2 regions of the Micromonospora humida genome follow, and region 1 is predicted to be linked to the other one. Evidence: riboswitches for the same ligand, from Rfam matches in the RefSeq annotation. Region 1 holds a riboswitch; the other holds the start of a gene.
The links. A riboswitch is a leader RNA that binds a small molecule or an ion and turns the genes downstream of it on or off. The one in region 1 is predicted to bind cobalamin.
Positions count from the first base shown of each region.

Region 2: linked by a shared signal. The riboswitch ahead of JQX11_RS03640 (acyl-CoA thioesterase) and the one ahead of JQX11_RS02825 (ribonucleoside-diphosphate reductase subunit alpha) in region 1 are both predicted to bind cobalamin.

Region 1 is NZ_JAFEUC010000001.1:693,638-699,496, reverse strand. It holds gene JQX11_RS33680 (DUF7402 domain-containing protein) at 1-332, shown strand, start outside; gene JQX11_RS02830 (ribonucleotide-diphosphate reductase subunit beta) at 398-1,375, opposite strand; gene JQX11_RS02825 (ribonucleoside-diphosphate reductase subunit alpha) at 1,429-3,804, opposite strand; cobalamin riboswitch at 3,926-4,139, opposite strand; gene JQX11_RS02820 (helix-turn-helix transcriptional regulator) at 4,167-5,054, opposite strand; gene JQX11_RS02815 (oxidoreductase) at 5,182-5,859, shown strand, end outside.
Region 2 is NZ_JAFEUC010000001.1:884,974-890,832, forward strand. It holds gene JQX11_RS03625 (CbiQ family ECF transporter T component) at 1-684, shown strand, start outside; gene JQX11_RS03630 (ABC transporter ATP-binding protein) at 681-2,318, shown strand; gene JQX11_RS03635 (ECF transporter S component) at 2,315-3,301, shown strand; cobalamin riboswitch at 3,314-3,531, shown strand; gene JQX11_RS03640 (acyl-CoA thioesterase) at 3,648-4,160, shown strand; gene JQX11_RS03645 (LysE family translocator) at 4,161-4,790, shown strand; gene JQX11_RS03650 (YcnI family copper-binding membrane protein) at 5,386-5,859, shown strand, end outside.

The DNA.
Region 1 (5,859 bases):
GGCCCGACGACCAGACCCGGGAGTGGGCGACCGTCTACGGCGGCGTCGGCACCCAGCTCACCCTGAGCTGGCCGGGCCCGCGCACCGTCCGCCGGGTCGTCCTCTACGACCGGCCCAACCCCAACGACCAGATCACCGGCGGCACCCTGCTGTTCAGCGACGGCACCTCCACGGCCGTCGGTGCCCTGGACAACGGCGGCGGTCCGACGGAGGTCATCCTCCCGGCGGCGAAGACGGTGACCAGCGTCAAGCTCACCGTCACCGGGGTCGGCGGCAGCACCGTCAACGTCGGCCTCGCCGAAATCGAGGTGTTCGGCAACGCCGGCCCCTGAGCGGACGGCCGAGGCCCGGTCCGGTGGGGGTGTGTGACCACCGGACCGGGCCCCGGCCGCGCCGGTCAGAAGTCGTCGTCGAAGGTGACGCTGCCGCTGACCCCCACCTGGTAGGCCGACACCCGACGCTCGAAGAAGTTCGACAGCTCCTGCACGTCCTGCAGATCCATGAACGCGAACGGGTTCTGCGCGCCGTAGCGCGGCGCGATGCCGAGCTGGGCGAGCCGCCGGTCGGCGACGTGTTCCAGGTAGGTCCGCATGTCCGCAAGCGACAGCCCCGACACGCCCTGGTCGAGCAGGTCCTCGGCGAACTGCACCTCGCACTCGACGGCCTCGGCGAGCATCTCGGTCACCTGACGTTCCAGGTCGGCGTCGAACAGGTCCGGCTCCTCCCGCCGGGCGGTCTCCACCACGTCGAAGGCGAACGCCATGTGCATCGACTCGTCGCGGAAAACCCAGTTGGTGCCCGACGCCAACCCGTTGAGCAGGCCCCGGGACCGCAGGAAGTAGACGTAGGCGAACGCGCCGTAGAAGAAAAGCCCCTCGATGCAGGCGGCGAAGCAGATCAGGTTCAGCAGGAACGCCCGCCGGTCCGCGCGGGTACGCAGCTCCCGCAGCTCGAAGACCGAGTCGATCCAGCGGAAGCAGAACTCGGCCTTGCGCCGGATCGACGGGATGTTCTCGATGGCGGCGAACGCGGCGAACCGTTCCTGCTCGTCGGGGACGTACGTGTCGAGCAGGTTCAGGTAGAACTGCACGTGCACGGCTTCCTCGAACAGCTGCCGGGACAGGTAGAGCCGGCCTTCGGGAGAGTTGACGTGCTGGTAGAGGTTGAGCACCAGGTTGTTGGCGACGATCGTGTCACCGGTGGCGAAGAACGCCACCAGCCGGGACACCAGGTGCCGCTCGGCCGGCGACAGCCGCTCCAGGTCGGCCAGGTCGGAGTGCAGGTCGACCTCCTCCACCGTCCAGGTGTTGCGGATGGCGTCCTTGAACCGGTCGAAGAAGTGCGGGTAGCGCATCGGCCGCAGGGTGAGGTCCATGCCGGGGTCGAGCAGCAGCTGCCGCCCGGCGGTGCGGGGTTCGTCGACGGTGGTCACTGGCACGCCTCGCAGCTCTCGGGGTTCTCCAGGGAACAGGCCAGCGCCTCGGCGTCGGCCGCCACGACCGGGGCGACGGTGACGGTGGCCTGCTGGATCCGGGTCGCCGGACGCGACCGCAGGTAGTAGGTGGTCTTCAGCCCGGACTTCCAGGCGTACAGGTACATCGAGGACAGCTTGCCGATGGTCGGCGCGCTGAGGAACAGGTTCAGCGACTGCGACTGGTCGACGTACGGCGCCCGCGCGGCGGCCAGGTCGATCAGCGCCCGCTGCGGCAGCTCCCACGCGGTCCGGAACAACTCCCGCACCTCGGCGGGCAGGTCGACGATGCCCTGCACCGAACCCTCGGCCCGCTTGATCCGGTCGCGGATCTCCGAGGTCCACAGGCCGCGCGCCTTCAGCTCGCGTACCAGGTAGGTGTTGATCTGGAGGAACTCGCCGGACATGGTCTCGCGCTTGAACAGGTTGGACACCTGCGGCTCGATGCACTCGTAGCAGCCGGCGATCGACGCGATCGTGGCGGTCGGGGCGATCGCCACCAGCAGCGAGTTGCGCAGGCCGTGCGCGGCGATCTGGGTGCGCAGCGCCGCCCACCGCGCGGTCTGGGTGGGCTCGACCCCCCACAGGTCCGGGTGCAGGTCACCCCGGGCCGCCCGGGTCTGCGGGTACGCCGGGTGCGCGCCGAACCGTTCGGCCAGGCCGGTCGAGGTCTCCAGAGCGGTCAGGAAGATCTCCTCCTGGACCCGGGTGGACAGCTCCCGGGCACCGGGCGAGTCGAACGGCAGCCGCAGCGCGAACAACGCGTCCTGCAGCCCCATCAGCCCCAGCCCGACGGGCCGCCAGCGCGGGTTCGACGCCGCCGCCTGCTCGGCCGGGTAGTAGTTGATGTCGATCACCCGGTCCAGGAACACCACAGCCGTACGGACCGTGGCGCGCAGCCTGTCCCAGTCGACGCCGTCGGCGGTGAGGTGCGCGCCGAGGTTGACCGAGCCGAGGTTGCACACCGCCGTCTCGGTGTCGCTGTTGACCTCCAGGATCTCGGTGCACAGGTTGGACAGGTGGATCGTGTTGCCCGGCACGCCGGTCTGGTTGGACAGCCGGTTCGCCGGGTCCTTGAACGTCATCCACCCGTTGCCGGTCTGTGCCAGGGTGCGCATCATCCGCCCGTACAGGTCCCGGGCCTTCACCGTGCGGACCGCCTTCTTCTCGGCGACCCGGTACGCGGCGTCGAACTCCTCGCCGTACAGGTCGGGCAGCTCCGGGGCGTCCGACGGGTCGATCAGCGACCAGTCGCCGTCGGCCTCGACCCGGCGCATGAACTCGTCGGGGATCCAGTTGGCCAGGTTGAGATTGTGGGTGCGCCGGGCCTCCTCACCGGTGTTGTCCCGCAGCTCCAGGAACTCCTCGACGTCCGGGTGCCAGGGTTCCAGGTAGACGCAGGCCGCCCCCTTGCGCCGGCCGCCCTGGTTGACCGCCGCCACCCCGGCGTCGAGGGTCTTCAGGAACGGCACGATCCCGTTCGACCGGCCGTTGGTGCCCCGGATCAGCGCCCCCCGGCCGCGCACCCGCGTGAAGGAGATGCCGATGCCGCCGGAGAACTTCGACAGCTTCGCCACCTGGTGGTAGCGCTCGTAGATGGAGTCCAGCTCGTCGCGCGGCGAGTCGACCAGGAAACACGACGACATCTGGGTGTGCCGGGTGCCCGAGTTGAACAACGTCGGGGAACTCGGCAGATAGGCCAGCGACGACATCAACCGGTAGAACCCGACCGCCTCGTCGGGCGTGGTGGACAGCCCGCAGGCCACCCGCAGCAGCCAGTACTGCGGGGTCTCCACCACCAGCCGCGACTGCGGGTGCCGCAGCAGGTACCGGTCGGCCACCGTACGCAGCCCGAAGTACTCGAACCGCAGGTCACCGGCCGGGTCGACGGCGTCGTCGAGTTGGCGTGCGTGCCGGGCCACGAACGCGGCGGTGTCGTCGGCGATCAGGCCGAGGCCGTGGGCGTACCGGATGGACTCGCTGAACGAGGTCACCTCCTGCCCACGTACCTCCTCGTCCACGTAGGCGGCCAGCAGCCGGGCCGCCAGGCGGGAGTACTGCGGTTCCGTGCCGATCAGCTCCGCCGCCGTCTGGATCGACAGCTTGTCCAGCTCGGCCGTGGTCGCCCCGTCGTAGAGGCCGCTGATCGTCCTGGTGGCCACCCGCAGCGGGTCGACCTCGTCCAGGTCGGTGGTCCACCGGGCGACGGCCGTGACGATCCGGTTGACGTCCACCGGCTCGGTGTCGCCGTCGCGCTTGCGGACCCGCATCGCGGGCCGGCGTGGCTGCGCGCCGTCGACGTCGGACGGTGGGCTCTGCGCTGTGCTCGTCATGACCTCTCCTCGCTGTCACCGATGGCCATCGGGACGCGGGAGGACGCCGACGGGCGCGGCACGGCGGCCGGCCCGGGTGCTGGCGTCGGTCGTCCCGCGCGACCTCCGACCGCCGCGCGCAGCAGCGCACGGCGCACTGGCAGGTCTTCGGACTCGTGGGCGTGACCGGGGTCGGTCGCCTACTGGCCGTCGCTTCCCGGACCTCGCGGTCCAGTGCTCGATGACGGCGGTCGTTCCCACTTACCGCTGCGGGGCAGTCCCGGATTTCCACCGGGTTCCCTGTTGCCTCGACCGGACCACCGGGCCCGGCCGAACCAGCTGCGTGGCACACCATATATGGCGTAGATGGGGGAGAGGCAACACTAGATGTCGCGTCGGTGTGTCGGATAACTCTCATCCGACCGCCCGGTGGCCCGCAGTGACGCCAGCAGCCGCAGCGCGTCGGCGTCGGCGCTGCCGGGCTCGGCGGTGAAGACCAGCATGACCGGGCCGGGGTTTCCGGGCAGCGGGTAGGTGTCCCAGTCCAGGACGATGTCACCGACCTCGGGGACCTGGAAGGTCTTGGTGCCGCTGACCGACCCGCGCACGTCGTGCCGGGCCCACAGCCGCCGGAACTCGGCGCTGCGGATGCTCAGCTCACCGACGACGGCGGTGGCCCGGGGGTGGGTGGGGTCCGTGGCCACGGCGGCGCGCATCATGCCGATGTAGTCCATGGCCTGCTGCTCCCAGGACGCGCAGCGCCGCACCGGGGTCGCCGCCTCGTCGAACATCAGCAGCAGCATGTTGAGCCGGTCCGGCGGGTGGTCCGCCGGATCGCCGAGCAGCGCCACCGCCCACGCGTTCCAGGCGAGCAGGTCCAGGTGCCGGCCGAGCACCACCGCCGGGGTGTCCAGCACCCGCAGCAGCCGCCTGGTGCTCTCCGGCACCCGCTCCGGGCCGTGGTCGACCCGGGCGGGCGTCGGCCGGCGGGCGGCGCGGGCCAGGGTGAACAGGTGCCGGCGTTCCGCGTCGTCGAGGCCGAGCGCGGCGGCGAGCCCGTCCAGCACGTCGTCGGACGGGCGCACCTCCCGGCCCTGCTCCATCCGCTGGTAGTAGTCGGTGCTCAACCCGGCCAGCAGCGCCAGCTCCTCGCGGCGCAGCCCGGTGACCCGGCGTCGTCCACCCGGCTCCAGGCCGACGTCCCGGGGGTGCAACCGGGCGCGCCGGGCACGCAGGAAGTCACCGAGTTCACGGGCGTACGGACGGGTCATGTCGCCAGTGTGGCGCGGCCCGGACCGGCGTGGGTAGGTCTGCGGGACCTAGGCAACCGGGTACGACCGGCCCCGCCCGGTCGGGCCCTAGCGTCGGTGGTCCGATCCGACCGTCAGGGAGCAGCAGATGACCTGGACCGCCGACCACATCCCCGACCAGCACGGCCGCACCGCCGTCGTGACGGGCGCGAACTCCGGCCTCGGCCTGGTCACCGCCACCGCCCTGGCCCGGCGGGGCGCCCGGGTCGTGCTCGCCGTGCGCGACACCGCCGCCGGCCGGCGGGCCGCCCACGGCATGGGCGGCGACGTCGAGGTACGCGAGCTGGACCTCGCCTCCCTGGCCTCGGTACGGGAGTTCGCGGCGGCCCTGGCCGCCGACCGTCCGGTGCTCGACCTGCTGGTCAACAACGCCGGCGCGGTGCTGCTCGGCCCGCGCCGCACCAGCGTGGACGGCCACGAGCTGCACCTCGCCACCAACCTGCTGGGCCACTTCGCGCTGACCGGCCTGCTGCTGGGCAACCTGGCCGCGGCGCGGGCGGCCCGGGTGGTCAGCCTCAGCTCGATCACCCACCGCAACGCACACCTGGACTTCACCGACCTGATGGGCGAGCGCGGCTACCGGGGCTCCACCGCGTACGGCAGGTCCAAGCTCGCCACCACCGTCTTCGGCATCGAACTGGACCGCCGGCTGCGCGCCACCGGGTCGCCGGTGATCAGCGTGCTGGCCCACCCCGGTGTCACCCGCACCAACCTGACTCCCCGGGCCTGGTCCCACCAGGGTCGGCGCGGCCGGGTGATCGCCCGG
Region 2 (5,859 bases), 190 kb from region 1:
GCGCCGCAACTGGTGGAGAGCGTGCTGCGGGTACGTCGGGCGCGTCGGCTGCGCGGCGCGACCGGTCGGGGCATGCGTGCGCTGCGGGGGATCGCCCTGCCGGTGCTGGCCGATGCCCTGGACCGGTCGTTGGCGCTGGCGGCGGCGATGGACTCGCGCGGCTACGGCCGCACCGCGGCGGTGCCGGCCGGTCAGCGCGCCGCGACGGGAGCCCTGGTGCTCGGTGGGCTGGTCGGTGTCTGCGCCGGCACATACGGACTGCTCGACTCCACCGGATCCGGCTACCTGGGTCTGCCGATGCTCCTCACCGGCCTGGTCGTCGCCGTGACCGGAATGCTGTTGGCCGGTCGCCGGGTACGGCGTAGCCGCTACCGACCGGACCGGTGGCGTTCCGCCGAGCTGCTGGTGGCCGGATGTGGCATCGCCGCGGCCGCGTTGACGCTGCTCGCCGGCTCGGTCACCCCGGAGTTGCTCTATCCGCCGGTCAGTCCGCTGACCTGGCCCGAGGTGACGCCGCTGATGCTGCTCGCCGTCACCGCGGCGGCGGGGCCGGCGTGGCTGGCCCCGCCACCAACCGGGTCGCCGTCGACCCGACCACCGACGGCGGGCACATCGGGCAGCGCTGTCGCGGCACCTACCCGTACCGGCGACCCGGCCACGTCCGTACCCGGAGGTCACCCATGATCACCTTCGACCGGGTGACCGTCCGCTACAGCGACGACGGTCCACCGCCGCTGCGTGAGGTGAGCCTGCGGGTCGAGGAGGGCGAACTGTGCCTGGTCGCCGGTCGCACCGGAGCCGGCAAATCGACGCTGCTGCGGGCGATCAACGGGCTGGTGCCGCACTTCACCGGCGGCACCCTGCACGGCAGCGTCACCGTCGACGGTCGGGACACCCGCCGGCACCCGCCCCGCGATCTCGCCGACGTCGTCGGCGTGGTCGGTCAGGACCCGCTGTCCGGCTTCGTCACCGACACCGTCGAAGAAGAGTTGGCGTACGGCATGGAGCAGTTGGCCCTGCCTGCGGCGGTGATGCGTAAGCGGGTGGAGGAGACCCTTGATCTGCTCGGCATCGCCGAGCTGCGGCACCGGCCGCTGCGGACACTGTCGGGTGGGCAGCAGCAGCGGGTCGCGATCGGCGCGGTCCTCACCACCCACCCCCGGGTGCTGGTGCTCGACGAACCCACCTCCGCCCTGGACCCCACAGCCGCCGAGGACGTCCTCGCCGCCGTCACCCGGCTGGTGCACGACCTGGGTGTGACCGTGGTGCTTGCCGAACACCGCCTGGAACGGGTCGTGCAGTACGCCGACCGGCTGCTCTACCTGCCCGGCGACGGCCGGGTGGTCGACGGCGAACCGGCGGCGGTGCTGGCCGGCGTCGACCTCGCGCCGCCGCTGGTCGAGCTGGGCCGGCTGGCCGGGTGGACGCCGCTGCCGCTGTCGGTCCGCGACGCCCGCCGACGGGCCGGTGCCCTGCGCCAGCGGCTCGCCGACACGACTCCTCCCGACCCGCCGCCGGCTCCGGGCACGACCCCGGTGCTGGCCGCCCGCAAGATCGTCGTGCGGTATCCGGGCACCGTGGCCGTGGCCGGCGTCGACCTCGACCTGCACCGTGGCCGGGTCGTCGCGTTGATGGGCCGCAACGGGTCCGGCAAGTCGAGCCTGCTCTGGGCGGTGCAGGGCAGCGGTCCCCGCCACCGGGGCACCGTCACCGTCGATGCCGGCGATGGGCGGGACCCCGTCGACCCGAAGCAGCTGCCAGCCGGTCAGGCCCGCCGGCACGTCGGACTCGTCCCGCAGACCCCGGGAGACCTGCTCTATCTGGAGACGGTGGACGCCGAGTGCCGTCAGGCCGACCGGGAGACCGCCACGGCGGCCGGCACCTGCCGCAGCCTGCTCGACCGGCTCGCCCCCGGTCTGCCCGGCGACCGGCACCCCCGTGACCTGTCCGAGGGGCAACGGTTGGCGCTCGTGCTCGCCGTGCAGCTCACCGCCGCCCCACCGGTGGTCCTGCTCGACGAACCGACCCGAGGGCTGGACTATCTCGCCAAGCGGCAGTTCGTCGCCCTGGTTCGCGGGCTGGCCGCCGCCGGCCGGGCGGTGATGGTCGCGACGCACGACGTCGAGCTCGTCGCGACCCTCGCCGACCGGGTGGTCGTGATGGCCGAGGGGGACATCGTGGCCGACGGCACCACGGCCGAGGTCATGCTCGCCTCACCGGCGTTCGCCCCGCAGGTGGCCAAGGTGCTCGCCCCGGCGCCGTGGCTGACGGTCGAGCAGGTCACCGCCGTGCTGGGCCCGGCCCGGGAGCCGGCATGAGCGTGCTGCGGATCGCGCCGCGCACCGCCGTGGTGCTGGCCCTCGCCTCCGCCGCCGCGTTGGCCACCTTCACCTGGCCGTTCTTCATTCCCGCGCATCCCGAGAGCACCGCTCGCACGGGTGAGGCCCCGCTGGTCTTCCTCGTCATGCTGCCGGTGCTGGTGGCGCTCGTGCTGGCCGAACTCAGCTCCGGTGGCATCGACAGCAAGGCCCTGGCCATGCTCGGTGTGCTCGCCGCGGTCAACGCCGCGCTGCGTCCCCTGGGCGCCGGCACCGCGGGCATCGAAACCGTGTTCTTCCTGCTCGTCCTCGCTGGTCGGGTCTTCGGGCCGGGTTTCGGGTTCCTCCTCGGTTCGACGTCGCTGTTCGCCTCCGCGCTGCTCACCGCCGGGGTGGGTCCGTGGTTGCCGTTCCAGATGCTGTGCGCCTCCTGGGTGGGTCTCGGTGCCGGTCTGCTCCCTACGCGGTTACGCGGCCGGGCCGAGGTGGCTGTCCTGGCCGGCTACGGTGCGTTCGCCGCCTACGGCTACGGCCTACTGATGAACCTGTGGTTCTGGCCGTTCAGCCTTGGCGCGGACACTCAACTCTCCTACGTCGCCGGTGCGCCGGTGCTGGACAATCTGCACCGCTTCGCGGTGTTCACGGCTGTCACCTCGACGTTCGGTTGGGACACCGGGCGGGCGATCACCACGGCGGTGGCGGTCGTGCTGGCCGGCCCGGCGGTGCTGGCCGCCCTGCGGCGCGCCGCCCGGCGGGCCGCGTTCGACGCCCCGGTCACCTTCGCCGCGCCCGCGCCGCAGCCGGCACCGTCAACGGCCACGCCGCGACCCGAAACGCCGGTGGCGGCACCGCAGGACGTGCCGGGTCCCGCCGTAGGCGTGGCCCCGCCTGCCCGCCGAGGGCTGGATGAGCCACCCGCCACCGCCGAGGAGGGCGGGCAGGGAGGTGGGTCACATCAGGCCCCGCAGCGGCCGGCGGACTGACCGGTCGCGGATAGGCTGCTTCGTGGCGCTGGTTCGCCCGGACGTTCGTCACGCCTGGGCGTCGTAAGAGGGAACCCGGTGGGAATCCGGGACTGCCCCGCAGCGGTGAGTGGGAACGACCGCCGTCATCAGCACTGGGCCGCACGGCCTGGGAAGCGACGGCCAGTAGGAGATCCGGGATCCGGATCACGCCCACGAGTCCGAAGACCTGCCCGCGCTGCGCATCCACGAGGTGGGTGCGCTGCCGTCGACCTCGCGGGCGGGTCGGGCGGGTGATGCGCTGCGGCGTGTCCTCGACGTGCGTGCCGGCTGGTCGGTCGGTGTGCTTCCCGAGGACGGATGAACCATGCACGAGAGCACCACACTCACCGGCCGGCCCCCGTCGGCGTCACGGCTGACCCTGTCGCAGATCATGGACCAGCACCACACCAACCTGATGGGCACCGTCCACGGCGGTCGGATACTCAACCTCATCGACTCCGTCGCCGGAGTGGTCGCCGCCCGACACTCCGACGGGCCGGCGGTCACCGCCGCCATCGACGAGACCGCCTTCCTGCGGGCCGTACGCGTCGGCGACGTCGTGCACGTCGACGCCCGGATCACCTGGGCCGGCCGCAGCTCGATGGAGGTCGCCGTCAAGGTCAGCGCGGACCGTTGGGACCGGGCGGTGCCGCCGGTCGACGTGGCCACCGCCCACCTGGTGATGGTCGCCGTCGACGACGACGGTCAACCGCGCGCTGTACCGCCACTGTTGCCGGAGACCGATGGTGACCGGCGTCGTTACCGGGAGGCGCAAATCCGGCGGGAGCACCGGCTCGCTCTCCGGCGGGCGTTGCTCGACGGCGCAGAGGAGGGCTGAGTGGTGCTCGGACTGTCCGCGGCCACCCTGGCCGGCTACCTTGCCGCCATCGCCGTCCTCATGATCACTCCCGGGCCGGACATGATGTTCGTCCTGGCCAACGCCACCCGCTACGGCACCCGGGCCGGCGCGGTCGCCGCGCTCGGGGTCGCGGCCGGGGAGGCGGTACATGTGGCGGCGGTGGTCGGTGGCCTCGCCGCCGTGGTCTCCGCCTCGCCGGTGTTGTTCGCCGCGATCCGCTGGGCCGGGGCGGCCTATCTGATCTTCCTCGGGATTCGGGCCCTACGCGACGGCAGGGCGACGGCCGCCACCACGGCGGAGCGGAACAGCCGCGGTGGCGGGGCATTCCTCCGCGGGTTGGTGACCAATCTCCTCAACCCCAAGATGATCCTGTTCAGCGTGGCTTTCCTGCCGCAGTTCGTCAGCCCGGCGACCGGTAACGTCACGGCACAGTTGGTGCTCCTCGGTGCGATCTTCGTCGCGATACAACTCACCGTCGATGTCACTCTCGGCGCCGGGGCGGGCAGGTTCGCCGGCCGGGTGACCGACGGTCGGTGGTCGCGGCGGATCAGCCGGATCTGCGCGGTGGCCTTCATCGCCCTGGGTGTCCGCCTGGCCACCAGCGGATGACCGCGCTGTCCCACGGCTGGCCCCGGATCGGCGGCCCGCCGTGGCCCGGCCGGCGCTGCGCGGGGTCCCCATGCCCGTCGGGCGACACGGGGACCCCGCTGTCAGGCCGCAGCCGGCCGTGGTTGACCGGCGGTGTTCGCCACCACTACACCTCCGCCGCCGTCATCGCCGATGGCACGGCCCCGCCTGCCGGGGATCCGGTGGCCGACTACGTCCCCACCGGCCGGCCGGGCCACCGTCTCCCCCACGTCTGGCTCGACCCGGAACAGACCCGGTCCACCCTCGACCTGGTCGCAGGCGACGGTTTCATCCTGCTCGCCGGCCCGACGCGGCCTGGGCCTCGACTGCGGCCGAGCAGCAGAAGGTCGGGTTTCCACTGACCGTCCACCACCTCAACCGTGATGTCGCCATCTGCGCGAACGGTCTTCCTCGACCAGTGCGGCCTGCACGACACCGGTGGCCTTCTGGTGCGACCGGACGGCCACATCGCCTGGCACACCCCCACACGCCACCCGACGGCCTCCCCACCATGATGAACATCGTGCGATAGCCGCTGAAGGCCAGCGAAGGCACGCCCAGCAGGAGGAGATGAACGATGCGACAGCATGTACCGGGACGGATCGCCCTGGCGTTGCTCGCGGGAGCGGCGGTCGGGATCGCGCCGGTCGGCCCGGCGCAGGCGCACGTCTCGGTAAGCCCCGCCCAGGCCGCGCCAGGTGGATTCACCACCCTGACGTTCCGGGTGCCCAACGAGCGCGCCGAAGCGGCGACGACGAGCGTGCGCATCGTGATGCCCGAGGCCACGCCCATCACCTCGGCTGCGGTTCACAAGCTGGCCGGGTGGCGGGCTACCGTCGAGGACGGCCCACTCACCGCGCCGGTCAAGGTCGGCTCGGCAACGGTGACCGAGGCGATCACCTCGGTGACCTGGACGGCGGCAACCGCCGAGGACGCCATCGACGGCAACCAGTTCCAGGAGTTCAGTGTCTCCGTGGGCCCGTTGCCCACCACCGGCGACCGCATCGTGTTCAAGGCGCTCCAGACGTACGCCGACGGCGTCATCTCCCGA